DNA from 2 places in the Neobacillus sp. OS1-32 genome. Region 1 is predicted to be linked to the other one. Evidence: a T-box and tRNA genes for the amino acid it is inferred to sense, from the RefSeq annotation. Region 1 holds a T-box; the other holds one or more tRNA genes.

Region 1 (16,430 bases):
CCATTGATACTGATCCGTTCATTAAAATGTTCAATATAGGGAGAAGTAAACGTCCCGACAGTATAGCCAGCCTCCTGGAGTATTGAGCGTAAAAAGGCTACCGTTGATCCTTTCCCGTTTGTCCCGCCGATATGCACCATTTTCAGATTTTCTTCCGGAAACCCGAGCCTTGCCATCATCCATTCCATCCGTTTTAATCCAGGCTTAATGCCAAGTCTTAGCCGCCCATGAATCCACTCCAGGGCTTCTTCATAGGTTGTAAACATTCCGGCCACCCCCAATATTCTTTTTAAAATAAAGGTGAGACGAATCCTTCAGATGGATCCGCCTCAATTATTTTTAGCCGCGTAGTTCTTGAATACGAGCCATCACGATATCTCTCTTTTCCAGATAGTCTTTCTCCTTGGCTCGTTCTTCAGCGATCACCTTTTCAGGTGCCTTTTTGATAAAGCCTTCATTGCTTAGTTTCTTTTGTACTCTGTCGACTTCTTTATTCAGTTTATCTAATTCTTTTTCAAGCCGGGCCATTTCCTCGTCAATATTGATTAATCCCTCAAGCGGAAGAATGATTTCAACGCCGGTAATAACTGAGGTCATGGCCTTTTCCGGGATGTCAATATCTGTGCCCATTTGTAATGTTTCCGGATTACAGAACCGCTCGATGTAGGCCCGATTTTTCTCAATAGCATTGAGAATCACTTCGTCCTTTGCTTTTACAAGCATTTTGATTTTTTTGCTTAACGGTGTATTTACCTCCGCCCGGATATTTCGGACAGATCGAATCATTTCCATTAACAGCTTCATTTCCTTGGCAGCGTCGTCATCTGACAGTTCCGGTCTTACTTCCGGCCATTTTGCTACTGTAATCGACTCACCTGAATGCGGCAGATTCTGCCAAATTTCTTCCGTAATAAACGGCATGAATGGATGCAACAGGCGCATTGTTTGATCCAATACGTAGGCCAGGACTGAACGTGTTGTTTTCTTGGCCGTTTCATCTTCGCCATACAACGGCAGCTTTGCCATCTCAATATACCAGTCGCAGAGGTCATCCCAAATGAAGTTATAAAGAGCACGGCCGACTTCCCCAAACTCATAGCGGTCAGAAAGCTTTGTGACATGGTCAATTGTTTCATTCAAGCGCGTTAAGATCCACTTGTCGGCGACCGACTTTTCGCCGCTGAAATCAATCTCATCATACGTTAAGCCATTCATATTCATCAAAGCGAAGCGGGAGGCATTCCATATTTTATTAGCAAAATTCCAGACTGCTTCAACCTTTTCCGTACTATAACGCAAGTCCTGCCCCGGCGATGTTCCGGTCGATAAGAAATAACGCAAGGCATCGGCGCCATATTGGTCAATGACCTCCATCGGATCGACCCCATTACCAAGCGATTTACTCATTTTCCTTCCTTGTTCATCCCGGACTAGGCCATGAATGAGAACGTCCTTAAATGGCCGTTCACTTGTGAATTCGATCGATTGGAAAATCATCCGCGAAACCCAGAAGAAAATGATATCATAACCGGTTACGAGTACATCTGTCGGGAAATAGCGCTTAAAATCTGCCGTTTCCGTGTCAGGCCAGCCCATTGTCGAGAATGGCCATAAAGCGGAACTAAACCATGTATCTAAAACATCCTTGTCCTGTTCCCAATTTTCGCTATCGGCAGGTGCTTCATGTCCAACATACACTTCACCCGTTTTCTTGTGATACCATGCCGGAATCCGGTGCCCCCACCATAATTGTCTCGAAATGCACCAATCACGGATATTTTCCATCCAGTGCAGATAGGTCTTTTCAAAGCGGTCCGGGACAAAGTGAACCTTGTTTTCTTTCTTTTGCCATTCAATCGCAGCTTCTGCGAGCGGCTTCATTTTGACAAACCATTGCGTCGACAAATACGGTTCGACAACAGCACCGCTGCGCTCCGAGTGGCCAACAGAATGAAGATGGTCTTCTATTTTAAATAACACGCCAAGCTCTTGCAGGTCCTTTACAATTTGCTTGCGGCATTCAAAGCGGTCTAACCCTTGATATTTGCCGGCCTTTTCATTCATCGTTCCGTCTTCATTCATTACCAGAATGCGCTCCAGATTGTGGCGGTTACCGACTTCAAAGTCGTTCGGGTCATGTGCCGGAGTAATTTTTACCGCCCCAGAACCAAAGTCCATATCGACATAATCGTCGGCCACAATTGGAATTTCCCGGCCAACGATCGGCAGGATCACCGTTTTCCCAATTAAATGCTGATAACGTTCATCGTCGGGATGAACGGCAACGGCTGTATCCCCAAGCATTGTTTCCGGTCGTGTTGTCGCAATTTCAATCGTACCTGATCCATCTGCTAACGGATATCTCATATGATAAAAGGCACCTTGAACGTCCTTGTAAATAACCTCAATGTCAGAAAGTGCCGTTTTCGTTGAGGGGTCCCAGTTAATGATATATTCGCCGCGGTAAATCAACCCTTTCTTATAAAGGGTAACAAATACCTCACGAACCGCCTTTGACAGTCCTTCATCAAGCGTAAACCGTTCGCGCGAATAATCGAGCCCTAAGCCTAATTTTGCCCACTGTTGGCGGATGTGGGAAGCATACTCTTCCTTCCACTTCCACGTTTCTTCGACAAACTTTTCCCGGCCGAGGTCATAACGGCTTTTACCTTCGCTGCGGAGCTTAGCCTCAACCTTCGCCTGTGTTGCAATTCCGGCATGGTCCATACCGGGCAGCCAGAGAACATCGTAGCCCTGCATTCGCTTCATCCGGGTGATGATATCCTGCAGGGTTGTATCCCAGGCATGACCTAAATGCAGTTTCCCGGTAACATTCGGCGGCGGGATCACAATGGTATAGGGCTGTTTTGATTCATCATCCTTGGCTTCAAAAAATTTCCCTTCAAGCCACCACTGATAACGACCTTTTTCAATCGTTTGCGGATCGTATTTGGTGGACATCTTCACTTCTTGTGTTTCCATCTAACATTTACCTCCTTTAATGATTGCCATCAACGTAAAAAAACCCCAATCGTCATAAAAGGACGAATGGAGTTTGCTTCGCGGTACCACCTTTTTTCCAATCAAGTACTTGATTGGCACTTCAACAGATAACGGATTTCATCCGTCTTCCATTACTCAGTCCAGTATGGATCCTTTTCACAGAAGAAGCTCTTGGGCGACCTTCCGATGTTCTGCTTAGGAAATCTTCCAGCAATTGATTTCCCTCTCTTGAAGCAGGGTGGCATCGTACTCTTCCCTGTCACTGCTTTAGTTTTCAGTTATATTGTTTATACTATCCAAAAGAGCTGGTTACGTCAATCATGTTGGCCAAATTTATTGTTTTTTATACGATATGCTGTTTTCGGAAATGTGCACACAACTTGGGAATATACATAAACTATAATAACTTGGGAAAGGGGAGGTTATCGGTTGAGGAATTTACAGAAATATAAATACCGTCCCTGGTTTCGAACGTTTCGTAAATGGAGCGGACAATTAATCATTCCCTTTATTATTTTCCAGTTCATCCGCACGATTTTTCTGCCGACCATTTTTGATGTCTTATTGTTGTCCTTTTTTATCGTGATTGCTATTTCCATCTATTTTGAAATCATATAAGGAGCCTAACCTGCAGACTTACTGCTGCTGTTGGGCTCCTTCTTTCGCTTCTTGGGCAAGTGCCTCGTTTGCCTGCTGCTGCTGTGTTTCAATTTCTGTCATCCGCATGACGACATACTCAGTATTTTTCAAATGCCAGTAGCGCTGCTGCAGCTGGCGGACATATTTTAATTCATTTTTCCGACGCTGTTTGCGGTAATATTTTTCCACCGTTTGTATCAACGGAATCGGATAGGCTAAATAACTGTAAAATAATTGTTTTTCTTCTTCTTTGAAGGGAAAATATTTAAAATAATGATAAAGCAAATCAATGGTGTCATCGCTCCGCCTTGGACTCGTATTTAACGTCCGGGATATATATGGCAAAAGGTCATGGATCGGCGAGCCATAGGCCGCATTTTCGAAGTTGATAAAATAGCCGTACCCCCGCTCATCAAACAAAAAATGGTCGGTTGATAACTTCCCATGGGTAACGACCATACGAGCTTTATCATGTTCCTTTGTAGTTTCATACCACTCTTCAAACTTCGCTTTAGAAAAGCGAAGCGCTTGGCTGATTTCATTGTAATATAAGCAAAATAACAACTCAAAAGGCGACATATATGTCTTTCTTTCACAAACATCGATAAAGCCGTTCAAGAATTCTTGATGTTTTTCCAGCTGCTGAATTGTTTTTTCGTAATGTTCGAGCCTTTCTTCTTTGTTGATCATGATTTCCTTTGCGGAAAGAGAATGGAGCCGTGCCAACTCTCTGAACAACTGACGGCTTTTGGGATCGCGGTTTTCGTTTGCCAGCCATGGCATCAGATAGTAAAGATAATGGTCGTGCAGCACCGCATATCTGCCATCCATTGTCGGGTAAATGGGCACAATCCGATTAAACCCTTTTTGATATAAAAAGTGAACATGACGGATAAAATCAGTTCCGCATGCAGGGGAGATCTTTTTTAAAGCAAATATGCCCTTGTTTGAATATATCTTTTGAATGGTGCCAAAATCTTCAATAAAATACGGCTCAACTTGATATTGTTGAAGAATAGGTGCTACTGCTTCCAGACGATTCGAGTCATCCATGCGAACTCAACTCTTTCTTTCAAAATAGCAAAGTAAATAATCCGTAAAAGAAGGAGCAGGTCCTTTGAAACCCGCTCACTTATATTCCTCTAACGCATTATTTTTTTGCCAGTGTTGCGGGAACATATAAAACTTGCCCTTCAAATACATCCTGATTCAATTCTAAATTGTTTACCCGAAGCAGGTTTTGCACGGAAACGTCATAACGTTTAGCAAGACTTTCGACCGTATCGCCTTTTTGAACAATGCAAACCTTTAATTTGACCTGTGCAGTTCCTTCATCCTTACGGGCAAAAAACTCCGTCAATGTCATCGTTTTAGTTTTAGAGAATAGTTTTTTCTTTTTATCTTTCGGCGTATCCTCAGGGGAAGAAGATGAGCTTTCATCCTCGTGAACATAGTCAACCTCTTCATTTTCAGCGACGATTTCTTGCTCGATTTCAACCTCCACTTCGATCGGCTGTTTCTCTTCGCTTCTAGCTTCCTGTAAAGGCCAGACAGGCTCGCTAACAGAAGGATTATATTCTTGGAAATGCCATGAAGGCTCTGTCGCTTCATGATCAGCCTGTTCCTCTTCCTGGTAATGAAAGGTTGGAAACCTTGGAATAGTCGTTTCCGGTTCTCCCTCCTGTTCTTTTCGTGCTTCTGTTTCAAATAATAAATCATTGGCAGGATTCTCGGCAATGGACGGCTGATCCGCTACGGTTTCGTCCTCTTCTGGGGAATCATCGCGCGGAAGAACCTCAAACTCCTGTGCCTGTTGCTGTTGATGGTTTGACTCAATTCCATGAAGACCGCTTATGTTCAGTTCTGCCGTCAGCTTTAAACAACTGCGCTCAGGTATGGAATAGTCAAACGATTCCACAAGGACATCAATATCATAAATACTCTGAATCCTATTATTTGGAATGGTTATATCAACTGGGAAGTGATGGGAAAATTCGCAATTTCCCCCCTCTCGTTCGGATACCGTCTCAATAAACTTGTGCGAGGTATAACCTTCCCCCTCGCTTTCATTGTCTGCTTCACAACTTTTATATTCTCCGGTAAGTACAAGCGTTCCACGTATCGTTACATACTGATCATTTTCCTGGATTGTTATATCCGGGTCGAGCGAAATGGACAGCAGTTCCTCGACTTCCTGTCCTTTTCGAAACCACAGAGATTCCTCCAAGGAAAATCTTAGTGATGATTGATTCTCCTGGGACAAAGCGACTCCTCCTTTCCTTTCCTTCACGCAAAATCACTATGTCACTTACAATTTATGAATATCTTCTTTTATTTATGATTATTTTTAGGTAAAGTCAGGGAGGGCTCCATTTTGTACCTTTTTATGTAAAATCGCTACGGAGTTTTGTAAAATTGATAAGTAATTTTGTAAAATTATGCTTGTTTTTTGAAAAATAACCTCTGAATTACGTAAAAAAACCAGCACGTTGAAACCACTCGCATAATGAAAAAACACCCGCCATGTTTGACGGGTGGGAAGTCCAACCATTATTTAAGCTTCGAGAACGCAACCTCTGCCGCTTTAATGGTTTTGTCGAGATCCTCATCGGAGTGTTCCGTTGACAGGAACAATCCTTCAAATTGGGATGGTGGCAGGAAAATGCCTTGATCAGCCATTTGCCGATAGTACTCTGCAAAAAATTCCAGATTCGATGTTTTTGCTTTTTCGTAGTTGATAACGTCTTCATCAGTAAAGAAGAAGCCAATCATCGAGCCGGCGCGGTTAAAAGTAATCGGAATATCATATTTCTCAGCCGCCGCCTTAAAGCCCTGTTCAAGCTTGTCACCTTTGTTGATAAACTCCTCATAGTGAGCTGGTGTCAGCTGACTTAATGTTTCATAGCCAGCGGTCATTGCCAACGGATTTCCTGATAATGTTCCTGCTTGATAGATTGGACCGCTCGGGGCTATTTTTTCCATAATTTCCGCTTTGCCGCCGTAAGCTCCAACCGGGAGACCGCCGCCGATTACCTTGCCCAGGGTAGTGAGATCCGGTGTAATGCCAAAATAGCCTTGAGCACACTGATAGCCAACACGGAAACCTGTCATAACCTCATCAAAAATCAGCAAGGCCCCGTACTCGGTCGTAATATCTCGAAGTCCTTGCAGAAATCCTGGCAGCGGCGGCACAAGCCCCATGTTGCCGGCAACGGGCTCTACAATGATACAAGCGATATCTTTGCCATATTGTTCAAAGGCGTATTTTACCCCTTCGAGATCATTATATTGAACAGTGATTGTATTCTTGGCAATACCTTCAGGGACGCCCGGGCTGTCGGGCAAGCCTAGTGTGGCAACACCGGAACCGGCTTTAATCAATAACGAATCACCATGACCGTGATAGCAGCCTTCAAATTTTAAAATTTTGTCACGGCCAGTATAGCCCCGTGCCAAGCGAAGCGCACTCATTGTGGCTTCTGTTCCGGAGTTCACCATCCGGATAATTTCAATTGAAGGTACCCGTTCTTGGACCAGCTTGGCCAGCTTGTTTTCCATCAATGTCGGGGCACCAAAGCTTGTTCCAAGCTCAGCTGTTTTTTTCAACGCTTCCACTACACGATCATTGGAGTGGCCGAGAATGAGCGGTCCCCATGACAGAACGTAGTCAATATACTCATTGCCATCAATATCATAAATCTTCGAGCCTTTTCCCCGCTCCATGAAAATGGGGTTCATATTGACAGATTTAAAGGCACGAACCGGGCTGTTTACACCACCCGGCATGAGCTTTTGGGCTTCTTTAAATGCTTCAATCGATTTTGTAAAGATGCGCATCCTATTCCCTCATTTCAATAATTTATTGGTCTTCTTTTAACCAGCGAATCGCGTCTTTTGCATGATAAGTGATGATGAGATCGGCACCTGCTCGCTTCATCCCTGTCAGCATTTCCAAAACGGTGCTCTTTTCATCAATCCAGCCGTTTTGCGCGGCCGCTTTAATCATTGAATATTCACCGCTGACATTGTAAACAACCACTGGCAGGTTAAAGTTATTTTTAATATCACGGACAATGTCCAAGTATGGCATACCTGGTTTGACAATTAAGAAGTCAGCTCCTTCAGCAACATCGGATTCTGCTTCTCTAAACGCTTCTAAACGGTTGGCCGGGTCCATTTGATAGGTCTTGCGGTCGCCGAATTGGGGCGCGCCTTCTGCTGCTTCACGGAATGGCCCGTAGAATGACGATGCATACTTAACGGCGTAGGACATGATCGGAATTTCTTTAAATCCGGCTTCGTCTAATCCGGCGCGAATTGCCGCAACAAAGCCGTCCATCATGTTGGATGGGGCAATGATATCGGCTCCGGCTTTTACTTGGCTGACGGCTGTTTTAACAAGCAAATCAAGTGATTCATCATTTAAAATTTTATCACCTTTAACCATTCCGCAGTGACCATGGCTGGTATATTCACACAGGCAGGTATCAGCAACAACAAGAATGTCCGGAAAATGTTTTTTAATGAAGCGGGTAGCTTCTTGGACGATCCCGTGGTCATGGTATGCCTGACCGCCGCATTCATCCTTTGTTTCCGGGATCCCAAATAATAAGACAGCCTTAATTCCATGGGCAGCGATATCTTCCATTTCCGCTTCTAGATTATCCAATGATACTTGGAACACGCCGGGCATCGAGGAGACTTCCTTACGGATGTTTTCGCCCTCGTATATAAACAGCGGGTAAATAAAATCATCCGCGCTTAAGTGATTTTCTCTCACGAGTGCGCGCATGCTGGCACTTGACCTTAACCGGCGATGACGTGAAAATTGCAGTTCCATTGTTCATACCTCCCAAAATAATAAAAATATGTTTTATGATTAATTTGATAGACTGTCGCATGACACCTGTATACTGGCGGGATAACCTTCTATTACTGTCAGATGACAACCGTTTACTGTCGCTTTACCAGTTACGGTCAGATTACCTTTTTTTCTGACCTATGGCATCCGTTAATGATGGCCCTTGCTCTTCCAGAAACTCGGCCAAGCTCTTCAACATTTCCTTCACCGTATACTGCTTGGGTGAGACATGAATCGGCAGCCCGTATTCGCGAAGCCGCTTTTCGGTAACGGGGCCGATGCAGCCGATGATGCAGCCGTTTAGTTGTTCCAGCAACCCATTTTCACGGACTACAGCCATCAAATGATCGACAGTGGATGGGCTGGTAAATGTGAGAATATCCAGCTGCCGACGGCTCAGCGCTTCTGCCAGCTTTCTGCGGCTTTCCTCCGGCAAATAATTTTCATAAATAACCACTTCATCGACCTCGGCGCCTGCCTTAGCCAAGGATAATCCGATATAATCACGGGCAAGATTCCCTTTTGGAAGTAACACCCGAGCTCCTTCATGAACATACGGGTTAAATTCCTCAACAAATGTCTCTGCTACATACACAGAAGGCACAAATTCTACCGGCACAGCTTTTTCCTTTAACGCGGCTTCGGTTCGTTTTCCGATCACCGCAATTTTCGGCAGCTTAGCCTCAGCCTTTACAAACGAAAAAAAGGTTTCAACCGTAGTATTACTTGTAAAAATGATCCAGTCATATCTCTCAAGCCTGGACAAACATGCCTCAAAATACTGATTTTTTTCAAGCGGACGAAAAGCAATCAGCGGGATTTCGACGGGAATCCCTCCGTATTCTTCAACCAGCTTAGAGAAGGATTGGGCCTGCTCTCTGCTTCTCGGGACGAGAACGTTTTTATCAAGTAATGGCAGTGCCTTGATCATTTTTCCTCAAGCTCCTGCTTCACTCGGTCGATTAAGTCCTTGGCTCCTCTTTCAATCAAAATATCAGCAGCTTTCCTACCAAGCTCTTCCGGGTTGTGCCCGCTTACTTCCTCTTTAAGAATTTGCCGGCCATCCGGCGTTCCTACCAATACATTTAGAACAATCTCATCGTTATTGGCGATAAACGCATAACCGGCAATCGGAACTTGACAGCCGCCCTCCATTTTTTGCAGGAAGGCCCGTTCTGCCCGGACCGCTCTTTCTGTTTTTTTGCACGTAAATTTTTTAAATAGCTCCAGCAATTCTTGGTCGTCTTCGCGACATTCAATTGATAAGGCCCCTTGGCCTACGGCCGGGATGCAAATATCCGTGTCTAAAAATTCTGTTACAATATCAGCCGACCAGCCTAGGCGGGAAAGGCCGGCCGCTGCTAAAATGATGGCATCGTAATCTTCTGTCTCCAATTTAGCTAATCTGGTATCGACATTGCCGCGAATCCATTTTATTTCTAAGTCTGGCCGTTTGGCCAGCAGCTGAGCGCTGCGGCGCAGGCTGCTTGTTCCGATAATCGCACCGGGTTTTAGATCTGCTAATTTCACATGGTCTTTTGAAATTAAAGCATCGCGGTGATCTTCACGGACAGGAACACAACCGATTGTCAGCCCCTCCGGCAGGACAGCTGGCATATCCTTCATGCTATGGACCGCCATATCAATCTCTTTGCTCAGCATCGACTGCTCAATTTCTTTGACAAATAGGCCCTTGCCGCCTACTTTTGACAGCGTCACATCTAAAATTTTATCGCCTTTTGTGACGATTTCCTTTACTTCAAACTCCAAGCTTGGCTCAATCTTCTTCAGCTGGTCCATTACCCAGTTGGTTTGTGTTAATGCTAATTTACTGCGTCTGGAACCTACAATAATTTTTCGCATAATTGCCTCCTCGTGTCATGAGTACCATAAATGAAAGGACGATAATTGCCCAAATAAGAAAAAGTTAATTAAAACAATTAAAAACGAGGCTACATTCCACAGGGCCAATTTTTTTCCTGATTGATCTTTTACAGTACGTAAATATAAATAGAAACTATAAGCAGTTAGCAGAATAAACGAACCGATGATTTTAATATCGTACCAAGGCATGCCGGGGAGCTTGAGGAACGCCCACTGCAAACCTAAGATCAAACTTAATAGAAGCATCGGGACACCAATTACTGCCATTATGTATGACAACCTCTCCAGCTTCTCCAGGTCGGCGAGCCGTAAAAGTCTTGTACCCCATTTCTTTTTCTTTAATAAATCATATTGCAGTAAGTATAATAGCGAAAAGACAAAGGACAAGGAAAAGGCCCCGTAAGACAGAATCGCCATCGTAATATGAATCAACAACAATTCAGACACCAACTGTTGTGCCATTACATGAGAATGAGAGGCAGTTGGGGCAAATGTGTGAATTGCCATGACAATAAACCCTAATATATTCATAAAAAAAACAATAAAATCAACCCGTAATATCCGATTTATAGCAAGTGACAAGGTAACTAAGACCCAGGCATAAAAATAAAGACCCTCAAATATTGTGAGAACTGGGAATCTCCCCGTTTCTTTCATATAAAGAATGAGGAAAATGGTTTGCAAAACCCATACAAATGCAAGTAACCAGAAGGCAACCCGATTTGCCTTCCGGTTATGATAAATAAAATCGAAAAAATATAGTAATACACTTAAGGCATAAAGAACAACCGTTACTTCATGCACCCTCGTCATAGAGACGCTAATCATAGCGAATGGCCCCCTTATGACTGAAAGGAAGCCTGCGCTTCTTTAACCGGCTGTTTATTCTTTTTGGATGAAATCGCTTGTTGATTCTTTACCAGATCTTCAATATTAAAGATCTTCATAAAGAAATCCAAGGCCTGTTCACGATCAGGTCTTGCCGCCAGTTCCTTTGCTTGGAGAATCGGATCTTTGAGCATTTGATTAATAATACTTTTTGTATGTTTACTTAAAACTTTTTTATCACGGTCCGATAAATTGGGCAGCTTTCGTTCCAAGCTGACCATTGTCTCAGCTTGAATTGCCAATGCTTTTTCCCTAAGAGCAGAAATAACTGGAATAATACCGAGCATGCTCAGCCATTGATTAAATTCAACGATTTCCTCTTCAATCATGAGCATGATATTGGCGGCAGCCTTTTTCCGTTCCTCTAAGTTGGCTTCAACAATTCCCTCGAGATCATCAATATCATATAAAAAAACATTTTCAAGTTCGGCAAGCTTTGGATCAAGATCTCGCGGTACGGCAATATCCACTAGAAATAACGGTTTACCCCGCCGCAGCTTTTCAATCCGCGATACCCGCTCTTTTGTTATCACAAAATCCTTTGCACCAGTTGAACTGATCAAAATATCAGCTTCCACCAGTGATTTTTGCAATTCATCCATCGTTCTTGCTTCGCCATTAAAGCGGCTGGCAAGGTCTTGGGCTTTATTAAACGTTCGGTTGATTACTGTCACTTTTCTAACGCCATTGCCGTGCAAATTCTGAACGGCCAATTCTCCCATTTTCCCAGCACCCAAAATAACAACATGCTTATTCTCAAGCGAACCGAATATTTTCTTTGCTAATTCAACTGCTGCATAGCTGACCGAAACGGCATTGGCCCCAATTTCTGTGTCGGAGTGAGCCTTTTTCGCTAACGTAATCGCTTGCTTAAATAAGTGATTGAATACAGAGCCGGTTGTGCCATTGGTTTGGGCCTCCATAAAGCTTGTCCGTACCTGTCCAAGAATTTGAGTTTCCCCTAAAACCATGGAATGAAGACCGCAAGTTACCTTAAATAAATGTTCCACTGCACCGTCGCCGTCATAAATGAACAAAAACGGAGAAAACTCTCCCTGCTCGATTCCAAACCATTCCGCTAAAAATTCTTTAATATAATAGCGGCCAGTGTGTAATTGATCAACAACAGCATAAATTTCCGTTCGATTACAAGTGGACAAGATAACATTTTCCAGGATGCTTTTCTTTTTGTTTAATAATTTCATCGCATCCACAAGATCGGTATCATTAAATGTCAACCGCTCGCGAATTTCGACAGGGGCTGTTTTATAATTAAGACCGATCACCAAAATATGCATTTGTTCACGTACACCCCCATTAAAATATACAGTAATCCAATTCTAATCTTAACATGCCCATTTTTGTCCAAATTGTTAAAATTGTGAACAAAAAATGACACTTTATGTTAATATAGAAAATTGAATAAAGAAGTTTTATAATTAATATTCTCCCTTTGTACAGTATCAAAAAATTCGACATGATTCAAGTGAACCTTACTGGAAGTGGTGTTTGAAATGAAAAATCAACGTATTTTCCCGGGGATTATTTTAATCGGCTTAGGTGCTTATTATTTATTGCAGCAGGCTGGGGTTTCCTTTTTTCAGCCATTTTCAACATGGCCAATCTTAATGATTATTGTCGGCACAGCATTTTTGGGTCAAGGGTATTGGGCAAATGATTCCGAAGCAATCCTTCCCGGGTTCATTCTGTTTCGGCTTTGGCCTTCATTTTCTGCTTGTAGGAAAATTGGCTTTCTGGCCTGATAACCAAATTGGAATGCTCATGTTAATCATCTCCATCGGTTCCTTTCTACGCTTTCAAAAAGCCAATACAGGCTTATTTCAAGCATTCCTGTTTCTCATCCTATCAGTACTGCTGCTATTTTATGACCAAATAGCCGACTATTTTGGACTATTGCAAAGCGGAGTGAGCTTTATCTGGAAATTTTGGCCTGCCCTCCTCATTGTGATTGGCCTCTATTTTCTTCTTAAAAAGAAAAAGTAAGGTGTCAGGCACTATGAAAAACATGGTGCCTGACACCTACATTTGGATAATCGCTATATAAAGCTTTCGATGATGGCCCAAGCTGTATCTTTGCCTTCACCAGTTTCTGCCGAAAAAACAACGATTTGGTCGTTTGCTTCAAGGTCTAATGTTTCACGAATCACCTTTACATGCTTTTGCCACTCTCCCTTTGGAACTTTATCGGCCTTTGTGGCAATAATGATGCAGGGGATTTGATAATACTTCAAAAAATCATACATCATCACATCATCTTCTGTCGGCGGGTGGCGTAAATCGACGATTAATACAACTGCCTTTAACTGCTCACGCGTTGTGAAATACGTTTCGATCATTTTTCCCCAGGCAGCCCGCTCCGACTTTGACACCTTGGCATAACCATAACCGGGAACATCGACAAAATGTAAAAGGTCATTGATTAGGAAAAAGTTCAATGTTTGTGTTTTACCAGGTTTGGAGGAAATTCTCGCCAACCCTTTTCGGTTTAACATTTTATTGATAAATGATGATTTTCCGACATTTGAGCGGCCGGCAAGGGCAAATTCTGGTAAATTACTTTCCGGATACTGTTCTTGTCTAACCGCACTGATTACGATTTCGGAACTGGTGACCTTCATTTCATATCACCTTCTACGAGAGCATGCTTCAGCACTTCATCCAGATGCGATACTGGGATAAATTCCAATTGATTACGAACACTTTCCGGAATGTCGTCGATGTCCTTTTCATTATCTTTTGGCAGGATGATCTTCGTTAAACCAGCACGGTGGGCACCGAGAGATTTCTCTTTTAAACCGCCTATTGGCAGCACCCGGCCGCGTAACGTAATTTCTCCGGTCATCCCAACTTCACGGCGAATTGGTTGCCCTGTTAAGGCTGAAACCAGTGCAGTTGCGATGGTAATCCCGGCAGAAGGACCATCCTTGGGAACAGCACCTTCAGGTACGTGAATATGGATATCATATTTTTCATAAAAATCCTCCGCAATCCCTAGTTCCTTTGCTTTTGAACGGACATAGCTAAAGGCCGCTTGGGCAGATTCCTTCATGACATCGCCGAGTTTACCAGTTAAGACAAGTTTTCCTTTTCCGGGAGCCAAAGCGACTTCAATTTGCAAGGTGTCACCGCCTACAGTGGTATAGGCCAGACCCGTTGCCACCCCAACTTGATCTTCAGCTTCCGCCTGTCCATAACGGAATTTTGGTTTTCCTAAAAAGTCTTCTATTATTTTTTCAGTAACGACAACGCGTTTTTTCTCACCCGAGACAATAATTTTAGCCGTTTTACGGCAGATGGTTGCCACTTGCCGTTCAAGGCTTCTCACCCCAGCCTCTCTTGTATAGAAACGGACAATTTTTAAAATGGCATCATCACGCACTTGCAGTGTATTTTTTGTCAATCCATTTTCTTTAATTTGCTTCGGCAGTAAATGGTCGCGGGTAATATGAACCTTTTCCAACTCGGTATAGCCGGCAATCGAGAATGATTTCCATTCGGTCTAACAATGGACCAGGAATGGTTGCTAAATTATTGGCAGTTGCAATAAACATGACCTTCGATAAGTTATACGGCTCCTCAATATAATGATCACTGAAATTATGGTTTTGCTCCGGATCCAATACCTCTAACAGCGCCGCCGACGGATCGCCACGGAAATCGCTGGACATCTTATCAATTTCATCGAGTAAAAATACCGGATTGATGGTCTCCGCTTTCTTCATTCCTTGAATAATTCTCCCCGGCATGGCACCGACATATGTCCTTCTGTGGCCGCGGATTTCTGATTCATCACGAACTCCGCCAAGCGATACCCGGACAAAATGGCGGTTTAAGGATCTCGCAATCGACCGGGCCAGGCTAGTTTTTCCAACCCCTGGAGGTCCGACAAGACAAAGAATCGGTCCCTTTAAGGAATTGGTCAGCTTTTGAACGGCCAGATATTCAAGAACTCGTTCCTTTACTTTTTCGAGTCCGTAATGGTCTTGGTTTAAAATCTTTTCTGCCCGATCGATGTTGATGTCATCATCCGTCTTTTGGGACCACGGCAGAGAGATAAGCCATTCAATATAATTGCGAATAACCGCACTTTCAGCCGAACTTGCCGGCACCTTTTCATAGCGATCCAATTCCTTCATGGCTGCTTGATAAACATGTTCCGGCATCCCTGCCTGTTCGATTTTTTCGGTCAAATCGGCGATTTCACCTGTTTTCCCTTCTTTATCACCCAGTTCCTTTTGGATCGCCTTCATTTGCTCCCGTAAATAATATTCCTTTTGCGTCCGCTCCATCGACCGCTTGACGCGCTGGCCAATCTTTTTTTCAAGATTAAGCACTTCTTTTTCGTTATGAATGATATTAATCACATAATTCATTCTTTGTTTAACGTCAATTATTTCGAGAATTTCTTGCTTTTCCTTTAACTTGATTGGTAAATGGGAAGCAATAATATCCGCCATTCTTCCCGGTTCTTCAATATCCGTAACCGATGCAAATGTTTCTGCCGAGACTTTTTTCGATAATTTTATGTATTGCTCAAAATAATCGAGCATCGTTCTCATCAGAGCTTGATCTTCGATATCTTTTATTTCGGGGTCCTCATATGTATTGATTTGTACGGAATAGTAGCTGTCTTCAGCTTGAAAAGTTACAATCTCCGCCCGTTTAAGACCTTCCACCAATACACGGATAGTCCCATTAGGCAACTTTAACATTTGCTTAACCCTTGTTAAAGTGCCAAAACGGTATAGATCCTCTTCAGCAGGTTCATCAATGGTGACATCTTTTTGGGTTGTTAAAAATATGATATGGTCATCTACCATCGCTTTTTCAAGTGCCTGTACTGACCGTTCACGTCCGACATCCAGATGTAGGACCATTGTCGGATACACAAGCATCCCCCGAAGCGGTAAAAGTGGGACGATTAATTCCTTCTTATTCGTCAAAGTACTGCACCTCCATTAAGTATGAAAGGAATAGTCCTTGTACAAATTCTATCTTATTTGTTTTTTAGTGTCTATTTTTAACTGATTCCTGTCATTACACGATACTTTTATGTTCCCCAAATTACAATAGAAAAACTCCGGTTTTGTTCAAACCGAAGTTTTTGTGATACCCATTTTCTAACAGCAGACGA
Region 2 (16,430 bases), 1.7 Mb from region 1:
GATCTTCCGCGAGCCAATACCAATAGAGATTGAACAAACGGATCAGAAACAGAATCAGGTTCCGGACGGTTCTCTGCCAAACGAAAAAGTTGTTTCCCATTTAAAAAGGGTAAAGCCATTTAATGAAATGGATGTAAAAGAAAGGATTGATTACTTACTCAATATCCCGAAAGTGCTCCCACCAATTCCATGTGTATTTTACACCACAACTGAAAATTACCAAGGATATCTTGCTGGTTTTGTCGACAACGAGATAACGATACAATTTCACAATAAATCGACAAAAACGATCCCCCTTGATCAACTCAAAAATATCATCATGATTGGGTTAAAAAAATAAAATGAAATGGCCAGCGGATTTCCCGGCTGGCCATTTCATTAGTGACAAATTCCCAAGTCGACATCAGCGATGCATTGGATGGCGCAGAAGCAGTTTAAGTCTACGGTCACACAGTCGTTTGTAGCTTGGAAGGCTGTTACATCACATACTGCTCCAAGATTAATGCAGCAGCCGCTTTCCCCTTTACCGGAAGTAGAAACGAGATTTACTGGGTGAAAGTTCCCGTGAGCGTCAGTTTTTCCAGGTGCTAACACCCGAAGTGTGGCACAGCAGTTATCAAAAACATCTTCTACGCGGAAGTAGATTGATACGCATGTAGGATTGTTGTTTTCAAAAAAGAATGCATTAAACGGCGTTCCGTCTGCTGTTTTTAATACAAACACCCGTGTATCTACAGTGGTTGAAGTAGGCGATACAAGCGAACCCAGCGGCTCGTTAAAACAGCTGGTACATGGCTGACATTCTTCAGCAGCAACGGCTTGTTGGAGATCATTAATTGCCCGGACTACTTGGCAAACACAGTTTCCACTGCTAAATTCGTGGTGAGATTTTCCACAACCCATTTATTTTTCCTCCTTAATCCGTAATATATCTTACATTACTAACATATTTCATGACCGCACTTTGGGTTACGGACAATTGCCTTATTTAGCAAAATTAGGCGGTTTTCCTAACGGTGGTGTGGGCAGAGTTCGAGTTTTCCGCATAGCTTGGCCGATTTTTTTAGTGGAGCAGCATGTCTCTTTGGTGAAAGGAAGGATATCTTTAATGGAAAACGTATCGTTTTTTCAGTTAATGATTTTATCTTTGGCAAGTTTTAGACTAACAAGGTTGCTGGTATTTGATAAGATTACAGAGTTTATCCGCCATCCCTTTTTCGATGAAGTGGAGGAGGAAAATGCGGCCGGAGAAAGGGAAATTTATTATATTCCTAAGCTTTCGGGGCCAAAACGTTTTTTTGGGGAACTACTTAGCTGCTACTGGTGTACTGGGATCTGGACGGCAGTTATCGTTGTTGGCTCATATTTTCTATTTCCGGGATACTCCTGGCCAATTTTTGTGATTCTGGCCGTAGCGGCCATGGCTTCTATTTTAGAAACAATTCTTCAATATTTTATGGAGAATTAAGGAGGATGCCTTATCCATCACCAGCGATTTTTCATAATCTAACAAGAGAAAAGGAACTGTCAAAAAAGGAGAGAAGGGTAATGAAAAGGAAACAGACAGGCGTAAAGACTGCCAAGATTCGTCAATCAGCAAACTCACTGAGGAAACAAGGCTGTGGCTGTGGAAAAAAAACATCTAAATAAGCGGAAAAACTGTCAGGATCTCTCTGGCAGTTTTTATATTTTCCATGATCGTTAGTCATAATTTTAAACAATCTCGAAAAAACTATATGGTAGCGATAGCTGAATTTGTCGAAGAGGGGGAAGAAATTGTTATGCTCATGATCCGTAATTTGCTAGTAGTATCTTGTATATTCCTGCTTACCTCCTGTAATCAAAACAACGAGGTAAAGAACAGTCAGCTGGCATTAATAAAAACAACCAATCCCGGCCCCGTCATTACCGATAATCAGGAACGAAGCTTAGGAGAAAATATTAAAGATGATGTTAGTTCTTTGCCTGAGCTTTATGATGTAGCAGTGGTTAAAGGTAAAAAAAATATCCTTGTAGTGTACAAGGTTAAACATTTACAGCGTTTCCGGATGAAACAAATCGAAAAGAATGTCACCGAGATGCTGAAAAGGAAATACCCAAATGAAACATTTACCGTTTCCAGTGACTATAAAATTTTTCTTGAGGCAGTCAGATTGGAGGAAAAAATAAAAGCAAAGAAATTTTCTGAAAAGAGAGCAGAAAAGCGCCTTCAGGATATTGTCGATATGACGGATAATACGAAGTAAGAAAGGAAGAAAAAGATGGCAAGCAAGCAAAAGAAAATGACGCCACAACAGCAGAATTACCAACAATTACAACAAAAACATGAACTGAAAAGACCAGTGTTAAAAAATTGTCTAAAGGCCTTCATTGTCGGCGGATTGTTTTGCGTTGTCGGACAGGCAGTAAGTTATTTTTACATATATTTTTTTAATTTTACCGAGCAGAGCGTTGGGAATCCGACCGTTGCGACAATGGTATTCTTCTCGATGCTATTAACCGGCTTTGGGGTATATGACCGGATTGGCCAGTTTGCTGGTGCAGGCAGTGCTGTACCCGTAACCGGATTTGGCAATGCTGTGATTTCGGCATGCATAGAGCATCGAACGGAAGGTTTTGTTCTCGGTGTTGGTGGAAATATGTTTAAGCTTGCCGGCTCCGTCATTCTTTTTGGGGTTTTCTCAGCATTTGTTGTCGCTCTGATAAAGACGATACTGAAAATCTGGGGGGGATTGTAATTGTTAAAGGGGCATCAAACATGGGTCTTTGACAAACGTCCAATGATTACGGCAACGGGGGTAACCGGAGGTCCATTTGAAGCGAACGGAAAACTGGCAAATGATTTTGATCTTTTGTTTGAAGACCTTTGGATTGGGCAGGACTCCTATGAAAAGGCACATCGGGTATTAATTGAAGAGGCAGCGAAAATTACCTTAAAAAAGGCCAATTTAGAAAAAGAACAAGTCCAATTTTTATTTGCCGGGGATTTGATTAATCAAATTACCCCAACAAATTTTGCAGCAAGAACCTTACAGATACCATACTTTGGCTTATTTGGTGCTTGTTCGACTTCAATGGAAGGCTTAGCCTTAGCATCCTTCGTCGTGAATTACCAAGGGGCAAAATATGTCTTGACGGGTGCCGCCAGTCATAATGCTGCTGCTGAACGACAGTTCCGTTACCCGACGGAATATGGCGGACAGAAGCCGCCGACCGCCCAATGGACGGTAACTGGATCCGGAATGGCTCTCGTTCAGGCAAATGAGCCGGAGAAGAACGTTCCGGTAACGATCTCAGCAACGATCGGTAAAGTAGTTGATATGGGATTAACCGACCCATTTAATATGGGTGGGGCAATGGCTCCTGCAGCAGCCGATACAATTATGGCTCATTTCCGTGATTTGCAATTGGACCCTTCCCATTATGATTTGATTATCACCGGCGACCTTGGCAGAATTGGTCATGATACAGCCTTTGAATTGATTAACAAAAGCGGTCTCAAGCTGGAGCGAAGACAATTCCTGGATTGCGGTCTGCTGATTTATAAAGAAGATCAGCCAGTACAAGCTGGAGCAAGCGGTGCCGCCTGTTCAGCAACCGTTCTTTATGGGCACTTACTTAAAGAGCTGAAAAAAGGCACATATAAGCGAATTTTGGTTGTGGCAACAGGTGCCTTATTATCGCCGCTTAGCTTTCAACAGAATGAATCAATACCATGTATCGCTCACGCTGTAGCGATTGAAATGAATCATTAAGGGGTGAATCGCTTGTTTGCAATGTTTTTTTGGGCATTTATTGTTGGAGGTCTCATTTGTGTCATAGGTCAGCTGTTATTTGATGTCGCTAAATTAACTCCAGGGCATACGTTAAGCTTGCTGGTGGTAGTTGGAGCAGTACTGGACGGATTCGGTTTGTATGAGCCGTTAATGGATTTTGCCGGAGCAGGTGCAACCATCCCGATTACAAGCTTTGGCAATTCACTCGTTCACGGAGCGCTCCAGGATGCCAATAAACACGGAATCATTGGAGTCTTAACGGGAATGTTCCAAGTAACCAGTTCAGGTATTTCAGCTGCCATTGTCTTCGGCTTTCTTGGTGCCCTTCTGTTTAAGCCTAAAGGATAAATGCTCATTTTTTATTCTATCGTTTGAGAAGCTTGCCCGTGCCTATACACATTATTTAGTGATTTCATATGTTATAAATGAGATTACTAAAGTGAGGTGACTATTCTATGTTTGGATACGGCGGCTGCGGTTTCGGTTATGGCGGTGGTTTTGGATACGGCGGCAGTTTCGTGTTAATCGTTGTATTGTTTATTCTATTAATTATTGTCGGCGCAAGCTGGTATTAATGAATTCTGAACGATTAATCGGGGAAGGGTTGTCCAAAAAGGGCTGCCCTTTCTTTGTTGGTGATTCACCAATTTTCACTTCCTTCATAAAATAAAGTAGTTTATGAAGGAGTGTGATTTTCGAACATGGATAATGGTTTCTTTAAAAACATAGAAAAGAAAACCGGCGTAAATATGAAAGATGTTTTTGAATTAGCAAATTCTTTGCAGCATGCAAATTTTAAGGATGAAAAAACAGTCCGAAGTGTAATCAAGAGGGTTTCTCGGCTTGCTAACAAACCTGTCAGCAGAGAACTGGAAGACCAGATTGTTAAAACGATCATCAACGACGGCAGTAAGCTTAATTTTGATACGATTTCCAATATGCTGAATAAAAAATAAGCAAAAAGGCCATTTCCCTGTTGGAAATAGGCCTTTTGGATCTTTGTAAAAAAGCTTGCTGCGTAAACGAAGGGTGTTATAGTTTTTTCATCATGGTTTTATGAGGAATTCCCGCATCCATAAATTCGTCGGATATGGCTTCATAGCCCAATCCCTCATAAAATGAGATAGCATGAGTCTGCGCATTTAATTTTAACTTCTCAATTCCATTGTCCATGGCATACGCCTCAATACAATTCATAATTGCTTTTCCAGCACCGTGTTTACGGTCTTCTTTTAACACGCAAATTCTTTCCACCTTACCAACTTGATCGACAAGGCGAAATCTTCCCGCACCGATTGGTGTCTCATCATGATACATCACAAAATGAACCGCTTCATCATCGTATTGATCAAGTTCCTCTTCAATTGGTACAAGCTGTTCCTCAACAAAGACAATTTTTCTTACTTTAAGGGCATCTTCAAGTTCTTTCTGAGTTTCGACTACTTTAACTGTCACTTGAATCTATTCCTTTCCAAGGCGAAATGTTTCATAAACGGTCCACGAAGCATTTTCTAATTGATAGAGAAGATGAAAGCGGTCAACCATTTCTTCATGGTTAAATTTGGTCATACGCAACGCTCCAAATACATCCGAATGCTCATCATTTGAGAGCTTTTGACCGATAGTAATATGGGGAACAAAGGCATATTCGTTTTTTTGTTCGGCCCATTGTTTATTTATTTCCGCATGCAAATTCATCAGTTCGTCAACCGGTTCTACTTTTAAATATATAACATTATTTACAGGATAAAAAGAGCTAATTTTTGAAGTTTTTAATATAAATGGGTGATTATTGCGGGCGGTTTGCTGCAATTTTTCGGCAAATTGTGCTGCATCCTCTTCAGTCGCTTCAAAAGCACTCATTAAGGTGAGATGCGGGGGAATCAAGGCATAATGCGGGTCATACCGTTTACGATAAGAATTAGCAAAGTCTTGAAGAGATTTGGATGGGAAAATAACAACACCAAATTTCATTGAAATACCTCCAATAGAATAGATTTTTATACATTGCTGGAAATCCTGGAAAGAAAAAGGCAAACAAAATTGTAAAATGTTTCTTGATATTATAACAAATTTTTCAATTATTAGAAATAACTATCTGAGACCTGGCAACAACTGCTGCAGCCAGGTTATCGAAAATCCAAATTTGAAATTGATTTACGAATTTCTGTAAAGAGGATAGGATCTTAAAAACTAAATTTTGTGTCATTTCTTCAACAAATGACTATATTGTAAATTTAAAAAAATACAAAATGGTACAATATACCTATAATAGAATGGAGGTTTTAGCGATGAAACCCGGACGACTTTTGTTACTTCTTTTCATAATGTTGATCATTACTGGATGTAGTTCCTCTAAATCAACCGGTAATGAAAAAGATGTGCAACCTGCATTGCCTTCCATTTCCATTATTGCTGATTCTGAGCAAGCTTTAGCCTTATTTAAAATGGAGGAAAAAAATATTGAAAAAAAATTCGGTGTGCGTTTGGAATACCATTACCCAGATAGATTAAATGATAACCTCGAAGATTTTTTGTTTGCCAGTGATAAAACGTATGATATTTATATGTTATTTCCGGCCAAATTACCCGAGTATGTTGAACGAAATATGCTTTTGCCATTGGATACATACATACAACAGACGGAAGGAATCGAAGACATCTTACCGGTTTATCGCAATCTCTATATGAAATTTGGCGGTCATGACTATGGTATGGTTTATGACGGAGATACACATCTGTTGTTTTACCGCAAAGATGTGTTTGAAAAATATAACGATGAATATAAAAAAACCTATGGTAAAGATTTAACTCCGCCTAAAACCTGGAAGGAATATGATCAAATTGCCAAATTCCTGACCAGGGATATTGATGGGGACGGTAAAATCGATTTGTTTGGCACGGCCATTTTTGGAGGTGACGCAAAACGATATATTTGGTTTGCTGAGCGCTATTTATCTATGGGTGGAAAATATTTTGATTCTAAAATGCATCCCCAAATTCAAAGTGAATTGGGAATGAAGGCATTACAGGATTTAATTAATTTGAATGACAGTGGAGCGACACCACCAAATTCCATGTATGACTGGATTGATTTAAATACAGCGTTTCTTCATGGAAAGTTGGCGATGGTGGTTCAATGGAGTGATACCTCACGCTTCTCTTACGATAAAAAAAATTGGGGCTCGAAAGTCCAAAATAAGGTTGGCTGGACGCTCGTTCCCGCAGCCGCCCCTGACAATCCTCGAGGCGGGGTCTGGATTGGCCGTGTGTTAGGGATTTCCAAACAATCTGCCAATCCTGATAAGGCATGGAAAATTATTAGTTATATTACATCAAAAGAAATAAGCAAGAAAGCATTTTTATCAAAGGATACGATAAATGATCCATTTCGTTACAGCCATTTTTCAATCGCTGGCAAAGGGGCTTTTCCAACTGAAGAAATGAATCAGAACTTCTTAGAAACCGTCAAATCCAGTTTAAACAATCCTAATGCGGATTTAATGATTCCAGGCGGATGGGACTATATGCAGGCACTCGATCAAAACATTTACTTGGCCCTGATTCATAAGAAAACAGCTGCTGAAGCACTAAAACAGACGGCTGATGAATGGAATAACATAACGAAAAAATATGGACAAGCACGGCAGGCCGCTCACTATCAAGAGTGGCAGAACCTCCTTAAGGAGGTAGGAAATCATGAAATTCATCAATAAATTAAGTTTTCGTATTTGGTTTGCGATCAATACCATTGTTCTTACCGGGGTGCTTACCCTTAGCGGTCTCTATCTTCATCGTGAGTCCTCACAACTGGAAAATAGTTTGAAAAACGAAGGGATTACCTCCGCAAATACGTTAAATGCGGCTATTGGCTTGTATATGCTCAGAGGCGAATATTCGAAAATTAGTCCGCTGACCTATTCACTACAATCACGGCCAAATATTGCTTATGTCATTGTTCGCGATAAGGAAGGTACCACGATTAATCAAAAGGGTGAAACAAGCATTGATAAACAGCATCTTATGATTACGAAAGTACCACTTGAATATTTTCAAGAGCATGTTGGGGAAGTGGAGATTGGTTTAAAAACGAAAGCTCTTGAAGAACAACAAGACAGGTTGTTGCGCGATACATTTTTTACTGCGGTTGTTTATTCCCTTTTGTCGCTGATTATTTCTTTTTTGATATCGAGTAAATTGACTGCGCCAATTCAAAAATTAATAGTAGCAACAAAAAAATTAACAGCTGGTGAGCGTAATGTTGAGGTATGGGCTAAACACGAAATTGTTGAAATACAAGAATTATCCACAGAATTTAATAAAATGGCCCAGACGATTAATGATCACGAAAAAATTTTAGTGAATGAGATTGAAAAAGCAACCAGGAACCTGTCGGAAAAGGTGGAAATCCTTGAGGTTCTGGCAAGTATATCAAACTCCGTATTGGAGGATGATATCCAAAGTATTGAGGTTATGAAACGAACATTAATCAGTATTAAAAATTATATAAAAGCCGACCAAATTTCTTTTACGCTGATTAATAATAATGAAAGGTTGGAAGTATTTGGACTTGAGCAAAATGAGAATTTATCTTCTTTGGAATTGAAAATGGGCGATAAGACGATCAATGCTGCAATTCATAAAAGGGAAGTTATTGTTCGAAATCGTCTTCATGCAAACAACATGTCCTATTATGAACAGTTACTTTATTATGATGGACTGCGTTCGTTATTAATTCTTCCGATTATTGCAAAAAATAAAGTCCTGGGAACATTAAATATTGCCAGTCAACAACAGGATTATTTTTCCCCGGATGTGATCGAGAAATTATCAGTCTTCACAAATCAGATTGCACTTGCCTTTGACCGGGTTGCTGCCTATGAATCTTTACAAAAATCGGCCTATTATGATTATTTAACGGGACTGCCAAATTTCCGATTATATAAAAATAGTATCCAGGAGGCATTGGAACAGGCAAATAAACAAAACAAAATGGTTGGGGTTATGTTTCTCGACCTCGACCGTTTCAAAATGGTTAATGACACATTTGGTCATGCGGCAGGAGACTTTTTATTGCAGCATATTGGCAAACTGTTAATATCATGCTTGTCTGAGAAAGATGTAGTTTCCCGAATCGGCGGGGATGAGTTTTCTGTTTTATTGGCAAATATCAGCGGGCAGGAAGAAGCGATTGACATTGCTAAAAAGATCATGAAAGCATTAGCGGCACCCGTTATTATTCAGGGCTGCAAACTTCACATCTCGGCAAGTATTGGAATTTCTTTCTTCCCTCAAGATGGTACAGATGTTGAAAGTTTAATCAGACATGCTGACCGGGCGATGTACCGAATTAAAAAGCAAGGTAAGAATAATTATGGCATTTACTCAACCTATGAAGATGACAACATGGCCAACCCAATTGTGCTTGAGAATGATTTGCGGAAGGCTTTAGAAAGAAATGAGTTTGTCGTTTATTATCAGCCCAAAATTGACGTGGAGCGAGAAATGATATCAGGGGTTGAGGCGTTAGTAAGATGGGAGCATCCGAAAAAAGGCCTGATTACACCGATTCATTTTATTCCGTTAGCTGAAGAAACGGGTCTAATTCTGCAGATTGGGGAATATGTTCTCCGCCAAGCTTGTCAACAATGTGTTCAGTGGCAGCGTCTGGGCTTACCGCCAATACCTGTTTCTGTTAATTTATCAATCGGGCAGTTTATGCAGTCAAACCTGATTAGCAATATTCAAAGAATTATGAATGAGACGGGGATTCAACCGGAATTGTTAGAGTTTGAAATTACCGAAAGTATGTCGATGAATTTAGAACGCTCAATTGAAATTTTATCGGAGTTGAAAAAGCTGGGTGTTCATATTAGCGTTGATGATTTTGGCACTGGTTATAGTTCATTGAATTATTTGCGGCAACTGCCGATTGATACGGTAAAAATTGATAAGTCGTTCATGAAGGGAATACCAAATGACCGAAACAACGAGGCTATTGTCGCTACGATTATCAATATGGCTCATAATTTAAATTTAACGGTTACCGCTGAAGGTGTCGAAACGTTTGACCAAGTTCAATACTTGCGTAAGCATAATTGCGACAATATTCAAGGCTTTTACTTTAGAAGACCGCTGCCGGCAGAAGTTTTCGAACAAGAATTTCAACATATTTTAAATGATATTCAAAAGGTAACCAAGATCCCGATTTAGCAGTTATAGGTTGATACTTAAGGCTTTCAGATCTCTTATTTTCTGTTTAAAAAATGGAACGATTATAATTCTACTTGGCAAAATGGATAAAAACATATTGACATTGTACGGAAATTAAATATAATTAGAAATGTACTTAATAAGAGATCTGTTAGCTCAGCTGGGAGAGCGCAACCTTGACAGGGTTGAGGTCGGGGGTTCGAACCCCTCACAGGTCATCAAGACGGTAGAATCGTTGATATAAAGCGGTTTCTACCGTCTTTTATTTCCATAGATTTTGCTAATATCTCTTACAGAAAAGTAGAGAAACTAATTCGGGAAAATATAGTAAGGAGAAATTTACTTATCGTGAGCAAGTCCGAGTGAAAAGAGTTGACGGGTAAATTTTGAAAATGGACGGGTAAAGGACCAAAATCGACGGGTAAAGTTCCAATTTTGACGGGTAAAATTAGAAAAATGACGAGTAAACAAAGCTTTACTCTTGTATAATTAGTTTGGTTTTGTTATTATTTATTCAATTCAATAGGATTTCCTTCGGGGTCGGGTGCAATTCCCAACCGGCGGTGATGAGGCATGCCTCTTAGTCCGTGACCCGGATTCATAGATCATATGAAAACGGTGGATTTGGTGAAATTCCAAAGCCGACAGTAAAAGTCTGGATGGGAGAAGGAAAAGCAAATTGTGCAAAAATGCTATTTTTTGACGTTTATTTGTTATGCGCTTTTTTCTCCCTTGCCGAAATAGGTAAGGGAGATTTGTTTGTTTGGAGAGATTTATTATGAAAGGGGAACATTTTTTTTGAAATGAATGATCATGAATATATGAACCTTGCTCTTTCACTTGCACGCGCCACTTTAGGTCAAACAAGTCCTAACCCGAGTGTAGGGGCAGTGTTAGTGAAGAATGGTCAATTGGTGGGAACTGGTGCACATTTGAAATCCGGCACTCCCCATGCAGAAGTTCACGCTATCCATGAAGCTGGAAGTTCTGCTGAGGGGGCCATTATGTATGTTACACTTGAACCATGTAGCCACCAAGGGAAAACACCTCCATGTGCTGACCTCATTATCAATACAGGCATTCGTAAGGTCTTTGTAGCAACTCTAGATCCAAATCCTCTTGTCGCAGGCAAAGGCGTTGAGAAGCTAACAAAAGCGGGTATCGAGGTTGAGGTGGGATTATGCCAAGAAGAAGCGATCCAGCTCAATGAAAAGTTTTTTCATTTTATTCAAACAAACACTCCATTCATAACAATTAAAGCAGGCATTTCATTAGACGGTAAAATAGCAGCGAAATCAGGAGACAGTAAGTGGATTACCTCTCCTGAGTCACGACAAGATGTCCATCATCTTCGTCATGAGCATGATGGAATACTAGTAGGAATCAACACCATCTTACAGGATAACCCTCTCTTAACCACCAGAAGACCCCAAGGTGGAATTAATCCCATTCGAATTGTATTGGACACGAAATTAAAAATTCCAGTGTCTGCAAATGTCGTCCAAGATCGCTCTGCGAGAACCATCATTTTTACAGGAAACCAGATTGATTTAGAAAAGAAAAAAGAACTTGAAAGGCTTGATGTAACCATTATTTCTCAAGAAAGCTCCACTCTTTCTTTGAAGGAAGTACTGAAGACATTAGGGGAGCAGCAGATTATATCCGTACTTGTAGAAGGCGGGTCGGAAATTCATGCTTCATTCATCGAGGAAAATGCTTTTCAACAAATCATTACCTATGTTGCTCCAAAAATTATTGGCGGCAGAGATGCTTTTTCTTTTGTTGGAGGAATTGGTCCTGAACTTGTGAAGTTAGGAAAACAACTACGCTTTACAGAGATTAAACAGCTGGGACCAGATATAAAAATAACGGCAAAACCTCTTAAAGGGGAGGAAAGCGAAGAATGTTTACCGGAATCATTGAAGAATTAGGAACCATTCAAGGGATAAAGTCCCAAGGGAGCACACTCGTCCTAAATATTAAGGCAAAGAAGGTCTTAGAAGATATAAAGCTTGGAGATAGTATCTCAGTAAATGGTGTCTGCTTGACCGTAACGGAGTTTACCCATGCTTCATTTTTTTTGGATGTGATGCCCGAAACCTTTCACAGCACTTCTCTAGCTCACCTGCAGCAAGGCTCACTCGTTAATCTAGAAAGGGCCATGAGTTCCAATGGACGTTTTGGAGGTCACTTTGTTACGGGCCATGTTGACACGGTTGGACAAATTGTTAAAAGAGAACGAAAAGAAAATGCGATATATATTGACATTCAATATCCTAATGAATTCAATCATCTTGCTCTGTATAAAGGTTCTATTGCACTTGATGGCACTTCCTTAACTATATTTGGGACATCCGATAATCAATTGACCGTGTCGATCATCCCTCATACGGCAAAGGAAAGTGTCCTTGGTATGAAAAAGGTTGGGGACAAGGTTAATATCGAATTTGATATGATCGGCAAGTATCTACATTCCTTTTTTGAAAGGAAAAACCCGCACAATCATAAAGCTAGTATTTCAATGGATTTTCTCAAAGAAAATGGATTTATGTAAATCGGAAGGAGTAATAGCATGATATTCCATAAAATAGAGGATGCATTAGAAGATTTAAAGGCAGGAAAGGTGATTATTGTTTGTGATGATGAGGATCGTGAAAACGAGGGAGATTTTGTGGGGCTGGGTGAGTTTGCGACGCCAAACATGATTAACTTTATGGCTAAAGAGGGCAGAGGACTTATTTGTGTTCCCATTTCTGAGTCATTTGCAGACAGACTGGAACTAAAGCCAATGGTCGAAGTCAACACAGAAAGTCACGAGACAGCCTTTACTGTTAGTATTGATCATATTGAAACGACCACAGGTATTAGTGCATTTGAGAGAGCATTGACCGTTCAAAAATTACTTGATGAGGACGCTCTTCCAAGTGATTTCAGACGACCTGGGCATATTTTTCCGCTTGTGTCGAAGGAAGGCGGAGTGTTACGGCGTGCTGGTCATACAGAAGCTGCCATCGATTTAGCTAGATTAGCAGAATCAAAAGCAGTAGCTGTGATTTGTGAGGTCATGAATGATGATGGAACAATGGCGCGAGTGGACGACTTAATAGAGGTTGCGAGAAAGTTTGATTTAAAAATGATTACAATCAAAGATTTAATTGAGTATCGACTTGAGCATGACACATTAATAGATAGGGAAGTGGAAATCAGTCTTCCTACTGAATACGGGGACTTTAGAGCTATCGGGTTTACGAGTAAAAGTGATGGCAAAGAGCATGTTGCCCTTGTAAAAGGGGAGATTCGTGCAGAAGAGCCTATCCTTTTAAGAGTACATTCAGAATGCTTAACGGGGGATGTGTTTGGCTCTAATCGTTGTGATTGTGGCCCCCAGCTTCATGCAGCTCTTTCTCAAATTAATAAGGAAGGGAAAGGCATCCTTCTGTATATGAGACAAGAAGGAAGAGGGATTGGTCTCATCAATAAATTAAAAGCGTATAAACTTCAAGAAGAAGGTTACGACACGGTTGAAGCGAACCATAAACTAGGTTTCAAAGCCGATTTACGTGATTATGGAGTTGGTGCTCAAATCTTACGAAATCTTGGAGTGAAAAAGATGCGTTTATTAACCAATAACCCGCGAAAAATAACAGGTCTTGCCGGGTACGGCTTAGAGGTAGTCGAACGTGTTCCTCTGCAAATGCCACCCAAAAAAGAAAATGAACAATATTTAAAAACAAAACAAGAAAAACTTGGACATTTATTAACTTTTTAAAGGAGTGGAATATAATGATGAAAAAAGTATTGGAAGGAAACTTAATTGGTACAGGTCTGAAAATTGGGATTGTGGTTTCGCGATTCAATGAGTTTATTACGAGCAAATTACTGGCTGGAGCAGAAGATGCCCTTAAGAGACATGGGGTCAATGAGGACGATGTGACAGTCGTGTGGGTACCAGGAGCTTTTGAAATTCCTCTTGCAGCAAAAAAATTAGCAGACCAAGGTGGCTTTGATGCAATTATTACACTAGGAACAGTCATAAGAGGAGCTACGCCGCATTTTGAATATGTAAGCAGTGAAGTAGCCAAAGGTGTAGCAAATATAGGGATGCAAACTGGAATCCCGATTATGTTTGGTGTCCTAACCACTGAGTCAATCGAACAAGCTATCGAACGTGCAGGGACAAAAGCAGGAAATAAAGGCTACGAAGCAGCTGTTGGAGCAATAGAAATGGGTAATCTTTATAAAAACTTCAACTAAGGTTACTACATATATTTTAGCTGTCAACTCAGTTTAAATTCCGAACGTGTCAAAAAATTAGTATTACTTGCACCGGTTATGAGTTTCGCAACATTAAATTGGAAATTCCCGTTTAAATTATTTCCGGCATTATGGTTTAAAAATTCAATTGCAATACGGAATTTATATAACTGGATGTTTGCAAAGCAAAATAGCCCCAATGAAATATTATATGAGCAATTTTTGTTAGGCTATAAATATGGAAAAATTCATCTTCGTGTAGTGCCAAAAGTCTTTACTAAAGAAGAACTTGCAAGTTTAAAGGCGGAAACATTACTATTAATTGGTGAGCAAGAAGTGGTTTATTCGTCCATAAAAAAGGCAATCGATCATGCTACTGCTATTCCGCAAATCACAGCAAAATTAATCCCAAATTGTTCACATTGTCTTCCCGCTGAGCAACAGGAAATGGTTAATATTTGGTCAATGAATTTTTATCATAAAAATGATCCTATCCTAAGCGGCTTTAGCTCTTTACTCCATAGGGCGCTAAGGTCGTTTTATCGTTTTTGACGTTTTAGTATCTAATTTTAATATCTTTTACCGTAATAAGTGTACTTTTCTTATTGATTCAGCCTTTTAAAGGATATGTATATGACCCTTGCTGTGGCTGCGGAGGGATGTTTGTCCAATCTTATGAAGATTAGCCCCCATGTTATTCAAAAAGCCTTCAACAAAGAATGACAATTTTGTAGTTTTGCAGTAATCGTAGACATTGTTTTCACCACCTTTCATTAACTATATATTACCATATTTTTAGTGAAAGCTTAAATGACCAAAAAAATAGAGTAAGGAGGGGCAGGGTGGAAGTTTCAGATACTTGATATGGTACAAAATCTTACGATTTTAAATGTACCACCGTATCTGACGGCAATTCCTCCCCCATTTATCGTATGGTTTATTTATCTCAAGGAGCAATGCTGGAAATTGAAGATTTGGACAAGTTAAAACAAGTGTTTATCGATCACGGTTGGACCTGGTTAACGGCGTTAAATATGATGTTGTTTTCGTTATTACACTATCCGTGCGGAACTACCCTATTAAATATTTATAAAGAAACCAAAAGTAAGAAGTGGACGTTTATGTCATTTGCGATCCCAACAGTGATTGCCATTGGCATCACATTCCTGACAGCTACTATTGCCCGGCTATCCGGGTGGGTTTAGGAAACTAAAAACATTTTGAACATTTGAAAGCTGCCATAGGATTGGCAGCTTTCAAAAATTCTATTGGCTTAAATCATTTGGGCTGAAATATTCACAATTCAACCTCTTTCATTGCAAAACGAAGTTCGTTATTATTATTTAATAGTTTTAAATTCCTCCATAGTTTTATCAATTTTTACTTGGGTTTCTTCAACTATTTTTTGTAAGATTTCCGTAATTTGGGTAACCTTAGATACTTCGTTTGTAATATTTTTTATATTAGAATTTACTCCTTCTATGGCCTCATTGGAGTTATTAGCTAATTTACGAACTTCATCTGCGACAACTGCAAACCCCCGTCCGTGGACCCGGCTCTTGCTGCTTCAATAGCTGCAATATTCATTAGCTGACCTTAAAGTGAATATCATTTTAAAACGTTTTTAAAATGACATTCTAGTTCATTCTATTTAAATGTTAGTCTTAATGCAACTGTTTAGTATGTTGTCCGGCGCCATTTGAAATGGCGCCGGACATAATTTTAGTTTTGGCAAGGCTGAAAGACTATTAATCTCTATATCTGTGTTTACCCAACTTTTTAAAAGTATATGGGATCGGTAAAAATGTTTTGTTATCTCAAAAGAAGAGTATTTATTTCTCAGCGGTTCCTACCCTCGAACCTCCAAAAACTCGATTTTTCCAAAGTATTTTTTCTACTTTGAATTTGTGTAGTGACAAATGAAGGCGGTGATACGCAAGGAACACTTAGAGGAATCAATTGTAAAATGGTTGATTCAACAAGAATAATATGAACAGTATAAGGAAACCTAAAAACATAGGGAGGTGCTTTAAATGGATTCTGTACATAATGCAAAACTAACTTCAGCTGAAATCTCAGCTCTATGGTCGCAATACCTAAATGAAACCGCAAGCCTTTGTATTCACAATCACATGATGGAACATCTGGAGGATAGAGATATTAGGGGTGCTTTTGAATACGCTATTT

What was found. A T-box is a leader RNA that pairs with one kind of tRNA and senses whether it is charged. The one in region 1 lies ahead of RCG24_RS01095 (valine--tRNA ligase), so its partner is inferred to be a tRNA-Val.
Region 2: it has a tRNA-Val gene. The T-box ahead of RCG24_RS01095 (valine--tRNA ligase) is inferred to sense a tRNA for this amino acid. The anticodon was not compared.

The regions. Positions count from the first base shown of each region.
Region 1 covers NZ_CP133263.1:193,089-209,518, reverse strand. The annotation lists gene RCG24_RS01100 (bifunctional folylpolyglutamate synthase/dihydrofolate synthase) at 1-266, opposite strand, end outside; gene RCG24_RS01095 (valine--tRNA ligase) at 340-2,982, opposite strand; T-box leader at 3,038-3,275, opposite strand; gene RCG24_RS01090 (hypothetical protein) at 3,433-3,621, shown strand; gene ysxE (spore coat protein YsxE) at 3,640-4,695, opposite strand; gene spoVID (stage VI sporulation protein D) at 4,793-5,905, opposite strand; gene hemL (glutamate-1-semialdehyde 2,1-aminomutase) at 6,193-7,479, opposite strand; gene hemB (porphobilinogen synthase) at 7,502-8,482, opposite strand; gene RCG24_RS01065 (uroporphyrinogen-III synthase) at 8,625-9,434, opposite strand; gene hemC (hydroxymethylbilane synthase) at 9,431-10,366, opposite strand; gene RCG24_RS01055 (cytochrome c biogenesis protein) at 10,382-11,215, opposite strand; gene hemA (glutamyl-tRNA reductase) at 11,230-12,573, opposite strand; gene RCG24_RS21235 (LiaI-LiaF-like domain-containing protein) at 12,790-13,038, shown strand; gene yihA (ribosome biogenesis GTP-binding protein YihA/YsxC) at 13,333-13,914, opposite strand; partial or broken gene lon (endopeptidase La) at 13,911-16,239, opposite strand.
Region 2 covers NZ_CP133263.1:1,868,302-1,884,731, reverse strand. The annotation lists gene RCG24_RS09565 (CotO family spore coat protein) at 1-340, shown strand, start outside; gene RCG24_RS09560 (CotY/CotZ family spore coat protein) at 379-903, opposite strand; gene RCG24_RS09555 (DUF1360 domain-containing protein) at 1,109-1,468, shown strand; gene RCG24_RS09550 (YhcN/YlaJ family sporulation lipoprotein) at 1,695-2,246, shown strand; gene spoVAC (stage V sporulation protein AC) at 2,262-2,738, shown strand; gene spoVAD (stage V sporulation protein AD) at 2,739-3,755, shown strand; gene spoVAE (stage V sporulation protein AE) at 3,768-4,124, shown strand; gene RCG24_RS09530 (YjcZ family sporulation protein) at 4,232-4,351, shown strand; gene RCG24_RS09525 (sporulation-specific transcription regulator SpoVIF) at 4,478-4,732, shown strand; gene RCG24_RS09520 (GNAT family N-acetyltransferase) at 4,809-5,231, opposite strand; gene RCG24_RS09515 (YjcG family protein) at 5,238-5,750, opposite strand; gene RCG24_RS09510 (ABC transporter substrate-binding protein) at 6,068-7,492, shown strand; gene RCG24_RS09505 (EAL domain-containing protein) at 7,476-9,989, shown strand; tRNA gene RCG24_RS09500 (tRNA-Val) at 10,135-10,207, shown strand; FMN riboswitch at 10,516-10,664, shown strand; gene ribD (bifunctional diaminohydroxyphosphoribosylaminopyrimidine deaminase/5-amino-6-(5-phosphoribosylamino)uracil reductase RibD) at 10,793-11,920, shown strand; gene ribE (riboflavin synthase) at 11,893-12,543, shown strand; gene RCG24_RS09485 (bifunctional 3,4-dihydroxy-2-butanone-4-phosphate synthase/GTP cyclohydrolase II) at 12,565-13,758, shown strand; gene ribE (6,7-dimethyl-8-ribityllumazine synthase) at 13,776-14,243, shown strand; gene RCG24_RS09475 (alpha/beta fold hydrolase) at 14,322-14,795, shown strand; gene RCG24_RS09470 (N-6 DNA methylase) at 14,810-14,929, shown strand; partial or broken gene RCG24_RS09465 (ferrous iron transporter B) at 15,164-15,448, shown strand; partial or broken gene RCG24_RS21275 (chemotaxis protein) at 15,583-15,732, opposite strand; partial or broken gene RCG24_RS21270 (methyl-accepting chemotaxis protein) at 15,741-15,821, opposite strand; gene RCG24_RS09460 (DUF3231 family protein) at 16,277-16,430, shown strand, end outside.